DNA from 2 places in the Enterocloster lavalensis genome. Region 2 is predicted to be linked to the other one. Evidence: predicted binding sites of a transcription regulator. Region 2 holds the regulator's gene; the other holds the start of a gene.
The links. The regulator NrdR, encoded in region 2, represses ribonucleotide reductase genes. The targets are predictions, from matches to a motif close to CACAANATNTTGTG.
Positions count from the first base shown of each region.

Region 1: the regulator NrdR is predicted to act here: its motif matches at 3,419-3,432, upstream of nrdD (anaerobic ribonucleoside-triphosphate reductase).

Region 1 is NZ_CP176637.1:1,418,665-1,425,020, forward strand. Features, by position in the region: gene mgtE (magnesium transporter) at 1-843, opposite strand, end outside; gene nrdD (anaerobic ribonucleoside-triphosphate reductase) at 1,237-3,369, opposite strand; gene scpB (SMC-Scp complex subunit ScpB) at 3,619-4,644, opposite strand; gene ACK2JC_RS06260 (segregation and condensation protein A) at 4,672-5,472, opposite strand; gene ACK2JC_RS06265 (metallophosphoesterase) at 5,597-6,356, opposite strand, start outside.
Region 2 is NZ_CP176637.1:5,610,059-5,616,414, forward strand. Features, by position in the region: gene ACK2JC_RS25175 (MATE family efflux transporter) at 1-852, shown strand, start outside; fluoride riboswitch at 1,130-1,214, shown strand; partial or broken gene ACK2JC_RS25180 (cation:proton antiporter) at 1,269-2,446, shown strand; gene aroD (type I 3-dehydroquinate dehydratase) at 2,532-3,293, opposite strand; gene nrdR (transcriptional regulator NrdR) at 3,524-3,976, shown strand; gene ACK2JC_RS25195 (YqeG family HAD IIIA-type phosphatase) at 3,994-4,521, shown strand; gene aroE (shikimate dehydrogenase) at 4,518-5,900, shown strand; gene efp (elongation factor P) at 5,986-6,356, shown strand, end outside.

The DNA of each region.
Region 1 (6,356 bases), 2.3 Mb from region 2:
ACGGTTCTTGGCCAGTTGAAACACGCCGGTCTTTAAGTACGGCCGCTCGCTGGGCGCCATGGCGGCCATCTTCTCGAAGTCCTCCGTGGCCTCCTGCTCGATTACGTCCACGATGTCGTCCACGGTCACGATGCCCACCAGGCGGTTCTCATGGTCCACCACTGGAAGGTTTAAAAGGCCGTACTTCTGGAAGCAGTCCGCCACCTCCTCCTGGTCGTCCGTGGTCACCGCCTTGATCACGTGGGTGTCCATAATGTCGCCGATCACGGTCTCATACGTGTTCATCAGCAGGTCGCGCACCGTGACCACGCCCTCCAGCTGCCTGGCCTCGTTCATCACATAGGAGGTGTAAATGGTCTCCTTGTCCACGCCGTGGCGGCGGATATAGTCGAAGGCCTCCTTCACGGTCATGGTCTTTTTCAGGCCCACATACTCCGCGGTCATGATGCTGCCCGCGCTGTTGTCCGGGTAGTTTAAAAACTGGTTGATCAGGGCTCTGGTGTCCGGATTGGCGTTCTGCAGAACCTTTTTCACCACAGTAGCGGGCAGCTCCTCCAACATATCCACCGCGTCATCCACAAACAGGTCCTCGATAATGGTGGCCACCTCGCGGTCCGTGATGCTGGTGATAATATGCTGCTGTTTCTCCACGGACAGGCAGGCAAATACATCCGCCGCCAGCTCCTTCGGCAGAATCCGGAACACCACAACGGCTTTCTCCGAATCCAGCTCGTCGATGAAGGCGGCGATATCCACCTCGTTCATCTCAGCCAGCAGCTCCTTTAACCGGCGGTACTGTTTCTCCTCCGCCAGCTTTAACATCATTTCAATCATTTTCTCCATGTCGTTCTCCTCTCGGCACAATTTCTGTCTTGGCCGATGAAAGCAAACCATGGATTTGCGCACACGCAAAAGGAGAGACTGCCGCACCCCTGACCGGGGAAACAGCCGCCTCTCCATAAACGCCGGATCTTTCTCCTCTATCAAACGCCGCTCTGCCGCTGCGGGCAGTTTCACGGCATCACCAATCAGCAGCCGCCGAACCTGCTCCAGCAGACTACCGCCTGATCCATACGCCTATGCACATATCCAGATTCGTCCGCTTTCATCTTGCAACTTCGACCTTCCACTGAGTGTTCACTTCCTTTTTTATGAATTTTATTCCTCTTTTATCCTAACAGACTTTCCGTGGAAAAGCAACCCCAAAAGCCCGGGCAGAGAAATATTCCCATCGCCCTACATACTCTTCCGCTCTGCGATCTCCGCCATTTTGGCCTCGTTTAACCGTGTGTCGCCCTTCACCCGGGAATAGCTCAGGTACCCGTTCATGCGGTCGATTTTCGTCAGGTTTTTGCTGCCGCATTTGGGGCACACGTCCATATTCAGCTCCTGGTGGCCGCAGTCGTCGCAGTAGGACAGGGCGAGGTTTACGCCCTCGTAAAAGCCCATGGCCATAGCCCGGCGCACCAGGGTGCGGATGGCCTCCTTGTTGTAGCCCACCGGGTATTTCACGTACTGGATCTTGCCGCCGTTGCACAGCTCCCAGAACCGGTACTCCAGGTCCTGCTTCTGAATGGGCGTGATCTCCTCGGTCACATGGCAGTGGAAACCGTTGCTCACATACTCCCGGTCCGAAACATTTTCAATGATCCCGTACTTGTTGCGGAACTGCTTCACCTGCAGGCCGCAGAGGTTCTCCGCCGGGGTGGCGTAGATGGCGTAGAGATTGCCGTCCTCCTCCTTGAACTGGTTCACCTTCCGGTTGATGTGCTCCAGGGTTTCCAGGGCAAAGGCTCCGTCCTCCACCAGGGACTTGCCGTTGTAGAGCTGCTGCAGCTCGTTGAACGCGGTGATCCCGAAGGAGGCGGTGGCGGTCTTTAACAGAGGTTTGATCTTGTCGTGAAGCCCCAGATGGCCCCCGTAAAATCCTCCCTCGCAGTAAGCCAGCGGGTTGGTGCTGGCCTTCATCTCGCCCAGGTAGGCGTAGGTGCGGATATGGATCCTGCGGATCAGCTCCAGGTAATAGTCCAGCACCTCAAAGAAATCCCGGCTCTCCTGGCGGGCCTTCGCCAGGATCATGGGCAGGTGCAGGCTCACCACGCCGATGTTGAAACGGCCCACAAACACCGGCGCATCCTTGCTGTCTACCGGGTACATACCGCCCCGCTCATACCAGGGTGAGAGGAAGGCGCGGCAGCCCATGGGGGAAATGATCTTGCCATACTGTTTGTACATGCTGGAAATGTACCCCTTGCCGGTCAGGGACAGCCAGTCCGGGTACATGGTCTTGCTGGAACAGTCGATTCCCGCCTCGAACACGTCCTCCAGCTCGCCGCCCGGGCCGTGGAGCTTCTCGTCGTAGAGGAACACAATCTTGGGGAACAGCACCGGCTTCTTGTGGCCCTTTTTGCCCTCGCCGCCCTTGCGCACGTTCAGCATGGTGATGGTAGCCATCCTGGCGAAACGGCTGGTGCCCGTTCCCGCCGTCATGGTGATAAAGGGGTAATCTCCGCGGCTGGAGGAGACGGAGTTGAACTTGTACTCCCAGCCCTGGAAGCCCTGCTCCATATCGCGCTGCACGTCGCTCCACGCCACCTCCATGGCCTTACCGTCGGTCAGGCCCAGGTCCAGATATTTCTCAATGTACTGCTCGTAGGACTTTTCTGCGTAGGGCGCCAGAATCTCCTCCACACTGGGCACGGTGAATCCGCCGTACTGCTGGCTGGCCGCGCTGAGCACGATATCCCCGATCACGTCAAAGGCCACGTCCAATGTCTTGGGCTCATTGTACCAGAGGTTGCCCATCTCGAAACCGCCGGTGAGCACGGACTTCACGTCGAAGAGGCAGCAGTTCATGGTGTCGCGCCTGGCGGACATGTCGTGGATGTAAATGTAGCCCTCGCGGCAGGCCTGCAGCTCCTCCACGGTCATAAAGAACTTCTGGTACAGGGACTTGTTCAGCTCGTTGAAGATCAGGCTGCGCTTGGTGGATACCAGAGCGCTGTCCGTGTTGCTGTTCTCCTTGTCGCCGATGTACATGATGGACTGGCTCTTCTTGTAAACGTCGTCCAGCATCTGAACGAAATCCTGCTTGTAGTTGCGGTAATCCCGGTAGCTCTTGGCCACCTGGGGATTCACCTTCTCCAGCGCGCCCTCCACCACGTTGTGCATCTGGGCGATGGGGATCTCCGTGACCTCCATATCCTCCGCCTTCTCCTCCACAAACTGGCAGATAAACGTGATCTCCGCCTTGGAAAAACGGATCATGGCGCGCTCCGCCGACTTGCGGACCGCCGCCACCACCTTCTGGACGTTGAAATCCTCCCTGGTTCCGTCTTTTTTAATCACCTTGATCTCACTGCACTCCACTGCTTTTGCCTCCTGTCCTGCCCGGTTTTCGGTCACCCCGGGCCTCTATCACTATATATTGTGTTTTGTTGTCAAATGAGTACACTATATGTATAACGCATATGATATCCTATCACGGCGAGCCGGTTTCGTCAAGAGTCAATTTCCAGAAAAAGAGACATCTTCCAGCAATGGAAAATGTCTCTCTCAGCCTGTATTTCGGGGCGGACCAGGGGCTTTCACGCCCCAAATCCGCCGCAGTTTTCGCTCTCAGCGCCGTTCCCGCTCCTCCTCTTCCTCCCTGGCGGCTGCAGCGGCTTCCAGCTCCGCCGCGTAGGCTGCTTCCTGCTCCAGAAGCGCCAGCTCGTCCTCGGTAAGGTCGGGGTCCTCGAGGGCGGGGGCCCAGGGGGCGGTTTCGGCCTGGGCTGTGCTTTCGGCCTGAGCTGTGCTTTCGGCCCGGGCTGCAGTTTCGGCCCGGACCGCAGTTTCAGCCTGGGCACCAGTTTCAGCCCGGTCTGCGCTTTCGCCCCCGGCAGCAGATAGTTCCACCCCGGCCGCGGCCTCCGCCGCGGCCAAATCTCCCGCCGTCTCTTCCGCCGCTTCTTCCCCGCCGTCACTCTTAACTGCCAGGTCCTCCAGCTTCAGCTGCAGCTCCTCCTCCACCTCGGCCTTGATCTCCTCTGCCTGCTCGGGATTCATGCTGGGAAGATCGTCGGTGGAGCCGACGCCGAAGCGGCGCAAAAACTCCTCGGTGGTGGCGAACAGCGCCGGACGGCCCGGCGCGTCCATGCGGCCCACCTCGTACACCAGGTTGAACTCGATCAGCCGGTTCACCGCGTGGTCGGACTTGACGCCGCGGATCTTCTCAATCTCCAGCTTGGTCACCGGCTGCTTGTAGGCGATGATGGACAGCGTTTCCAACATTACCTCGGTGAGCACCTGCTTCTTGGGCGTGGACGCCACCCGGATCAGGTTGTCATAATATTTCGCCTTGGTGCACATCTGGTAGCTGTCCTCCAGCGCGATAATCTGCATCCCGCAGCTTCTGCTCTTGTCATACCGGGCCTTCAGGCGTTCCACCGCCCGCCTGGCCGTCTCCCGGTCCTGCCCAATGGCCGCGGCCAGCTGCCGCAGCTCCACGGAGCGCCCCATGGTAAACAGGACGGCCTCAACGACCGCCTCCTGCTCCTTCTCATTCTCGGTGGGCGGAAACTCCAGCGCCAACTGGCCGTTTTGTACGCCGGCCTGCTCCGGCTGCCCCGCTCCGGCGCCTCTTGTCAGTTTTCCCTCTTCCATCTCTATCCGTCCTTATCCCTTCAATCGTCACTCCGCGAAATCCGCCAGCCCGTCTAAGTCCAGCTCCGCTTCCTCCCCCTCCGGCTCCAGGGCTTCGATCTCCATGTCTCCGAAGGTCTCCTCCTGCACCAGATGGATTTTGCCGATCTTCATCAACTCCAGAACCGCCAGAAAGGTGACCACCACCTCCAGCTTGTCCGCCTGCTCCTCCAGTAGATGGCGGAAGCTGAAATGCCGGTTTTTCCTGGCATAGCCAAGCACCGATCCGATCTTCTGCTCCAGGCTCACCGGCTCCCGCCGGATGGTGCCGAAATTGCTGCGGATCGGGTCTACCTTGTCCTCCTTGCGCTTCATCACCTGCTCGAACACCCGCTTCAGCTTCGCCAGGGTGAGGCCGTCCAACAGGCTGTCCAAATCCACCGGCGGCTCATATTTAGCCACCTCCGGCGGAATGGTGGGCGACTTGTACAGAAGGCGGTCCGCGCCATCCTCCCGCCTGGCCAGCTCATCGGCCATCAGCCGGTAGGTCTTGTATTCCAGCAAACGCTGTACTAGCTCCGCCCGCGGGTCAATCTCCTCGCCCTCCTCGTCCACTTCCTTGGGAAGCAGCATACGGGCCTTGATATCCAGCAGCGTGGCGGCCATCACCAGAAACTCGCTGACGACATTTAAGTCCTCCCGCTCCATGTTCCGCACATATTCCAGATATTGGTTAGTGATCTCCGCGATGGGAATATCGTAAATATTTACCTTATTTTTCTCAATCAGATGCAGGAGCAGGTCCAAAGGTCCCTCAAAATGCTCCAGCTTGTAAGATATCTGTACCATAAATCCTCTTTTTCCGGCCCTGACAGCGTCAAACGCCGTTTCACCGCCCGTGGTCAGCCGGTTCTGCGGGGTCCATCCGCTTCCGGCCATCAGCATTTATCTTACCACAGAACCCAAAAGCCCGCTACTGCTTTTTCAGCCGCACCACCACCAGCTGAGGCCGGTTGTTCAGGCGGATGTTGATGGAGTGGGTGCCCAGTCCCCGGCTGACGATCATGCGCTTCCCGTCCGTCTCAAAATCCCCCGCGCACCAGGGAATGAAAAACTGGTACTGGGGCGTCATCACGCCGCCCAGGCCCGGGATGCGGATGGTTCCCCCGTGGAAATGCCCGGACAGGGTCAAATCCGCCCCCCAGGCCGCGTAATCCTTAAAATACATGGGAGAGTGCGCCAGCAGAATCTGGAATTTCTCTTCCCGCCCGGCTCCCCGCACCCGGCCCAGCCTGCGGACCAGATAATCCGGCGGCATCGGGTCCAGCTTCTCAAACAGAGCCTTGCGATAATACCGCTGTCCCAGATCCAGCCCGGAAATCTCTGTATCCGCCCCCCAGGGAGCCGTCCCGTTTTCCAGATAGATCACGCCCATCCGCTTCAGCCGGTCCCGGTACTCCTCGTACAGGCCGCCGTAAGTCTCCCGCTCCCAGACCATGCGGTTCTCGTGGTTCCCGTTGCCGCAGTACACCGGGAAATCCCTTGCCAGCCGCTTCACCAGCTCCAAAGGCACCGCCACATCCCGCCTGCCCTTGCACACCATCATATCGCCGCCGATCAGCACCGCGTCCGGGTTTACCCGCCGGATTGCCTCCAAAAGCCGCCGGTTCCCCGGGCCGAACTCATTGTTGTGCAGGTCCGACAAAAAGACAAGGGTCTTATCCTTCAAAATC
Region 2 (6,356 bases):
AATCCAAAGCGTTCCATGGCGGCCATGGTGCTGGGAAGCCTGTCCAACATCGTGCTGGATTACGTGTTCATCATGGTGTTTCACTGGGGAATGTTCGGGGCCGCGGTAGCCACGGGGATTGCGCCCATTGTGAGCATGGCGGTTCTGTCCGGTCATCTGCGAAACGGCCGATGCGGTTTCGGGCTGCAACGGGGACGGCTTCGGCCCCGCCTGATGGCGGAGTGCGCGGCCCTGGGCATGTCCTCCCTGATCGTGGAGGTATCCGCGGGGGTGGTGATGATCGTATTCAACGGTCTGGCTGCCGCGGCTGCGGGAAACACGGGGATCGCCGCCTACGGCGTGCTGGCCAATCTGGCGCTGGTGATCACCTCCATTTTCACGGGAATCGGCCAGGGAATCCAGCCCATTCTCAGCCGCTTTTACGGGGAGGGAAATAAACCGGCAATGAACCAGATTTACGGTCTGGCCATCGCCGCCTCCGCCGCGTTCGCCCTGGGGATTTACGCGGTCTGCGCCGTGTTTGCCCGCCCGGTGGTTGGGGCGTTCAACCATCAGGGGGACCTGGTGCTGGAGGCCATAGCGGTGCGGGGGTTGAGAATCTATTTTGCGGGATTTCTCTTTGCCGGGGTCAACGTGGTGACGGCTGCATTTTTCAGCTCGGTTTCACAGCCGGGCCGGTCCTTCGCCGTGTCCATGCTGCGCGGTTTTGTGGTGATCCTGCCCATGGCGTTTGTCCTGGCCGCGGCTCTGGGCCTGGATGGCGTCTGGCTGTCCATGCCCGCGTCGGAACTGGTGGTGGCGGTATTCTGTTTGATTTTGTATGTGTGGGGGAAAAATAAACGCAGGCGGTGACAGCGGCCTGCCGTATCAAAAAGGGGGCCCGAAAGGCCCCTTGAACGGAGGAGTGGCCGTCGGGATGCACGCCCGGCGGCCGGTTTGTGAGAAAAAGTTGTATGAAAAGCATTCGCTTTAACGTTTTCTAATATAAGCCGGAAATGTGATGAATTTGTGGAGAAAATATGAAAATTCTGTGTTGTCCTTAGGATGGCCGTTCGGACGGCTAATCGTTCTGACCGGAAAAGAGTGCAGAAAATGCTTGACGGGACCGGTAAATGTGCGTTATACTTGTCAGCGCAAAGGGAATGAGGTTCTCCCGTGGCGCAAGCCAGAGCCGCTTGTAAGGCAGATTATGAGCTGATGACTTCTGTGATGATTTTGATCGCAGGGGCATTGGCTTTTTTTGTTGCCCTGCGGAGAGGAGAGAAAAAATGTTATTGAGTCTTGCTGTGATTTTTTTGTGTGGAATGGGAATGGGGGCTGTTTTCAGGCGGTTGAACCTGCCGCAGCTTCTGGGGATGCTGCTGACCGGAATTCTGCTGGGTCCGTATGCGCTTAATCTGCTGGACGGCTCCATCCTGTCCATCTCGGCGGATCTGAGGCAGATTGCGCTGATCATTATCCTGACCAGGGCAGGTCTGAATCTGGATGTGGCAGATTTGAAGAAGGTGGGAAGGGCGGCGGTGCTGATGTGCTTTGTGCCGGCCTCCTTCGAGATTCTGGGAATGCTGGCGCTGGCGCCGCGGATTCTGGGGATCAGCCTGCTGGACGCGGCGATTATGGGCACGGTGGTGGGCGCCGTGTCGCCGGCGGTGATTGTGCCGAAAATGCTGAAGCTGATGGATGAGCGGTACGGCACAAGGGAGAGTATCCCCAGTTGATTATGGCGGGGGCGTCTGTGGACGACGTGTTTGTGATCGTGCTGTTCACCTCCTTCACTGGCCTGGCCCAGGGAGGGACCGCTTCCGCTCTGGATCTGATGCGGATTCCCACCTCCATCGTCCTGGGGCTGGCGGCGGGAGCGGTCTGCGGCCTGCTGCTGGCGCTGGCCTTCCGGAAGATCCACATGCGCGACAGCGCCAAGGTGATCATTATCCTGAGTATTTCCTTCCTGCTGGTGACGCTGGAGCACTCCCTGAGCGGAGCGCTGGGCTTCTCCGGCCTGCTGGCGGTCATGGGCATGGGCATCGCCCTGCAGCGGCGCAGGGGGGAGGTGGCGGCCAGGCTGTCCGCCAAATACTCCAAACTCTGGGTGGCCGCGGAGCTGCTGCTGTTCGTGTTGGTGGGAGCCACGGTGGACGTGGGCTACGCGCTGGCCTCCGGGGGAGCCGCGGTGCTCCTGATCTTCGGCGTGCTGGTGTTTCGGATGGCCGGAGTGTTCCTGTGCCTGTTGGGCACCAGTCTGGACCGCAGGGAACGGCTGTTCTGCATGATCGCCTACATGCCGAAGGCTACGGTTCAGGCGGCGATCGGGGCCATCCCGCTGTCCATGGGGCTGGCCTGCGGACAGATTGTCCTCACGGTGGCGGTGCTCTCCATTTTGATCACCGCGCCGCTGGGCTCCTTCCTGATTGAGCGGACTTATAAAAAACTGTTGAAGCCCCAGTAGGGGCGGGCGGTAGGAGGCGGGACCGCTTGATGATTGAAGGCGGGTGAGGCCGCCCGGCGGCCTGCTTGGGGTGACGTCCCTCCGCCTACAGGCTTTTGTGCAGCAGTTCCAGCACGCCCCTCAGTTCCTCCACTCCGATCTGCCCCGGAGCGGAGGCCTGACCGGCAGAACCGAAGGTCAGGGCGGAGCCGAAGATTTCGCCCGACAGGCGGCTGATCACGCCCATTCCGGCCATGGACATGGTGACGACGGGGCGGGTAAAGCGGGTCCGTGCCTGGGAAGTGGCGGAAAGAAGCGTCAGCACATCCTCCGGGCTCTGGGGCATGACGGCGATCTTTAAAATATCGCCCCCGCTCTGTTCCATCCGCTCCAGGATGTCCAGCATGGCGGAAAGCTCCGGTGTGCGGGAAAAGTTGTGGTGGGAGAGGATCACCTTCACCCCGCGGTCGTGGGAGTGAGGGATGAGGTCCGCCAGAAAACCGGCTCCGGCGGCCAGCTCCACGTCCACCAGGTCCGCACAGCCGCTGTCCACGGCGCTGCGGACCAGATTTTCGTAGTGCCCCGGGCCGGTCTTTTCACAGGCGCCTCCCTCGGCAAAGGTGCGGAAGGTGGCGAGCAGCGGCTTGTCCCCCAGAGCCTCCCGCAGACCGGCGAGCAGGCGGCGGGTCTCATCCAGATCAAAACGTCCGTCAAACCAGTCCAGACGCCATTCCACCAGGTCAACAGGCAGTCCGGCGAAACGCCGCGCCTCCTTCAGGATGGCGTCGCCGGAGGGAGCGACGATGGGGACGCAGATTTTGGGGATCCCTTCGCCGATGGTTATATTTTTCACATGTACGGTATTCATAGCTGACAAGGTCCTTTCCGGCGGGGAGGGCCCGCCGATGATGCGATATTTGTAAACAGATTTTGTTTACCGCTATTACTATATTAAAAAAAGCGCGGTCTGTCCAGTGAGAAGGCAGTAATTGTAAAATCTTCTTGCACATCCCCGTTTCCTGGGTTAAAATAAATTCAATCAGAGAGATCAGGCCCCCCGCCAGTGGCAAACGGCGGGAGTACAAGGAGGTATAAAGGATGAAATGCCCATACTGCAATGAGGCAGATACAAAGGTAATCGATTCCAGACCCGCGGAGGACAACAGCTCCATCCGCAGACGCCGCCAGTGTGAGCGCTGCGGAAAGCGTTTCACTACCTATGAGAAGCTGGAGACCATGCCGCTCATGGTGATCAAGAAGGACAATTCACGGGAGGCCTACGACCGCTCCAAAATCGAGGCGGGGATTATCCAGTCCTGCCACAAGCGGCCCGTGTCCACCCAGCAGATCAACTCCGTGATCGACGAGATCGAGAACCGCGTTTTTAATATGGAAGAGAAGGAAGTGCCCACCTCGGTGATCGGCGAGCTGGTCATGGATAAATTAAAGGAGCTGGACGAGGTGGCCTATGTCCGTTTCGCTTCCGTTTACCGGGAGTTTAAGGACGTGAACACATTTATGGAGGAGCTGGCCAAGCTTCTGAAACAATAGTGGGAGACAGACAATCTATGCTGGAACAATTTTATCCCCGCCTGTACCTGGATTCCGCTTACGAGGTCCCCTATGGGGACTTCCGGGCGGAGGGGTACAGGGGGGTGATTTTTGACATTGACAACACTCTGGTGCCCCACGACGCGCCGGCGGACGCCCGGGCTTTGGAGCTGTTTGACCGCCTGCGGGCCCTGGGGATGAGCACCTGCCTTTTGTCCAACAACAAGGAGCCCCGGGTAAAGTCCTTTGCCGGGCAGGTGAACAGTATTTACCTGTATAAGGGCGGCAAGCCGTCCCGGCGGGGTTATCTGGCAGCCATGGAGCGGATGGGGACCACCACGGAAAACACCTTGTTTGTGGGGGATCAGCTGTTCACCGACGTGTACGGCGCCAACCGGACCGGACTTTACAGCGTTCTGGTGAAACCCATCAATCCCAAAGAGGAGATTCAGATCGTGCTCAAGCGCTACCTGGAGAAGCCGGTGCTGTGGTCCTACGCAAGACATCTGAAGAAAACTGGAGAGAAAAGAGACTGGAAGCGATGAATGGTAAGACGAGAGTATGCGGCGTGATCGGGTGCCCGGTGGAGCACTCCATGTCGCCGCAGATGCACAACTTTTATGCGGAGCGGACCGGACTGAATCTGGCTTACGTTCCGTTCCGCGTGGAACCCCAGGCAGTGGGGGACGCCGTGAAGGGGGCTTACGCCCTAAACCTGCTGGGCCTCAATGTGACGGTGCCCCACAAGCAGCGGGTGATGGAGTATCTGGTGGAGATCGACGAGGACGCCAGGGCCATCGGAGCGGTGAATACGCTGGTGCGGATGGAGGGCGGCTATAAGGGCTACAACACCGACGCCGCCGGTTTGAAGCGGGCCATGGACCGGGCCGGCATCGCCATCCGGGGCCAGCGCTGCCTGCTGCTGGGCGCGGGCGGAGCCGCCAAGGCCGCCGCCTATCTGCTGGCCAGGGAGGGAGCGGATGAGGTGTTCCTGCTGAACCGGAATCTGGACCGGGCGGCGCAGCTGGCCGGCTGTGTCAACGGATTGACGGGCAGGGACGTGATCCGTCCCATGGCCCTGGCGGATTACGGCCGGCTTCCGGGGACGGGAAGGGATTTCCTGTGCATCCAGTCCACCAGCGTTGGCATGCATCCGGACACGGACCGTGCCGTGATCGAGGATGAGGCGTTTTATGGGCGGATTCATACGGGAGTGGATATTGTATACACTCCCAGCGAGACCAAATTCATGAGGCTGGTGAGAGCTTCCGGCGGCAGCGCCGTGGGCGGCCTGGACATGCTGCTCTACCAGGGGATCATCGCCTACGAGCTGTGGAATCCTGGAACCGTAGTAGACGAGGAGACGGCCTCCATTGCCAGGCAGATGCTTCTGGACCAGCTGGAGCCGGGCAGAGGGAAAAGCGTGGTCCTGATCGGCTTTATGGGCGCGGGCAAGACCAGCGTGGCGGACCGCTATGCGGCGGACTACGGGCTGGCGGTGGTGGATACGGACCAGCGCATCGAGGAGATGGCCGGGATGCCCATTAAGGACATTTTCGCCTCCCAGGGCGAGGAGGCCTTCCGGGCCCTGGAGACGGAGATGCTGCGGGCGCTGCTGAAGGAGAACGAAACCAGGGTGATCTCCGTGGGCGGCGGGCTTCCGCTGCGGGAGGAAAACCGGGAGCTGTTAAAACAGCTGGGAACCGTGGTGCTTTTGGACGTGTCCGTAGACACGGTGCTGGAGCGCCTGGGGCGGGACGTGTCCTCGCGGCCCATGCTGAGGGGGGATGACGTGCGCGCCCGTGTGGAGGAGCTTATGGCCTTCCGCCGCCCCGTTTACCGGGAGACATGCCACCGGATGGTGGATGTAAACGGGCGGACCGTGGAGGAAATCGCCGCGGAAATCCACAAAATATGTCAATGAATAAAAAAGGGCTTGAAAATACAGCATACATAGTATAAAATAATAAAGATTAGAGACATTGAACGAGTTGAGGAGGAATATCTTTATGATATCAGCAGGAGATTTTAGAAACGGTGTTACGCTGGAGATTGACGGACAGGTTGTACAGATTATGGAATTCCAGCACGTTAAGCCCGGAAAAGGCGCTGCTTTCGTGCGCACGAAATTGAAAAACGTAATCAACGGCGGCGTGGTAGAGCGCACCTTCCGTCCCACCGAGAAATTCCCGGCTGCAAGAATCGACAGAGTGGACATGCAGTATCTGTATGCTGACGGCGAGCTGTTTAACTTCATGAACCAGGAGACCTATGATCAGGTTGCCCTGAACAAGGACATCATCGGCGACGCCTTAAAGTTTGTGAAGGAGAACGAAGTATGTAAGGTTTGCTCTTACAACGGCAATGTGTTTTCCGTAGA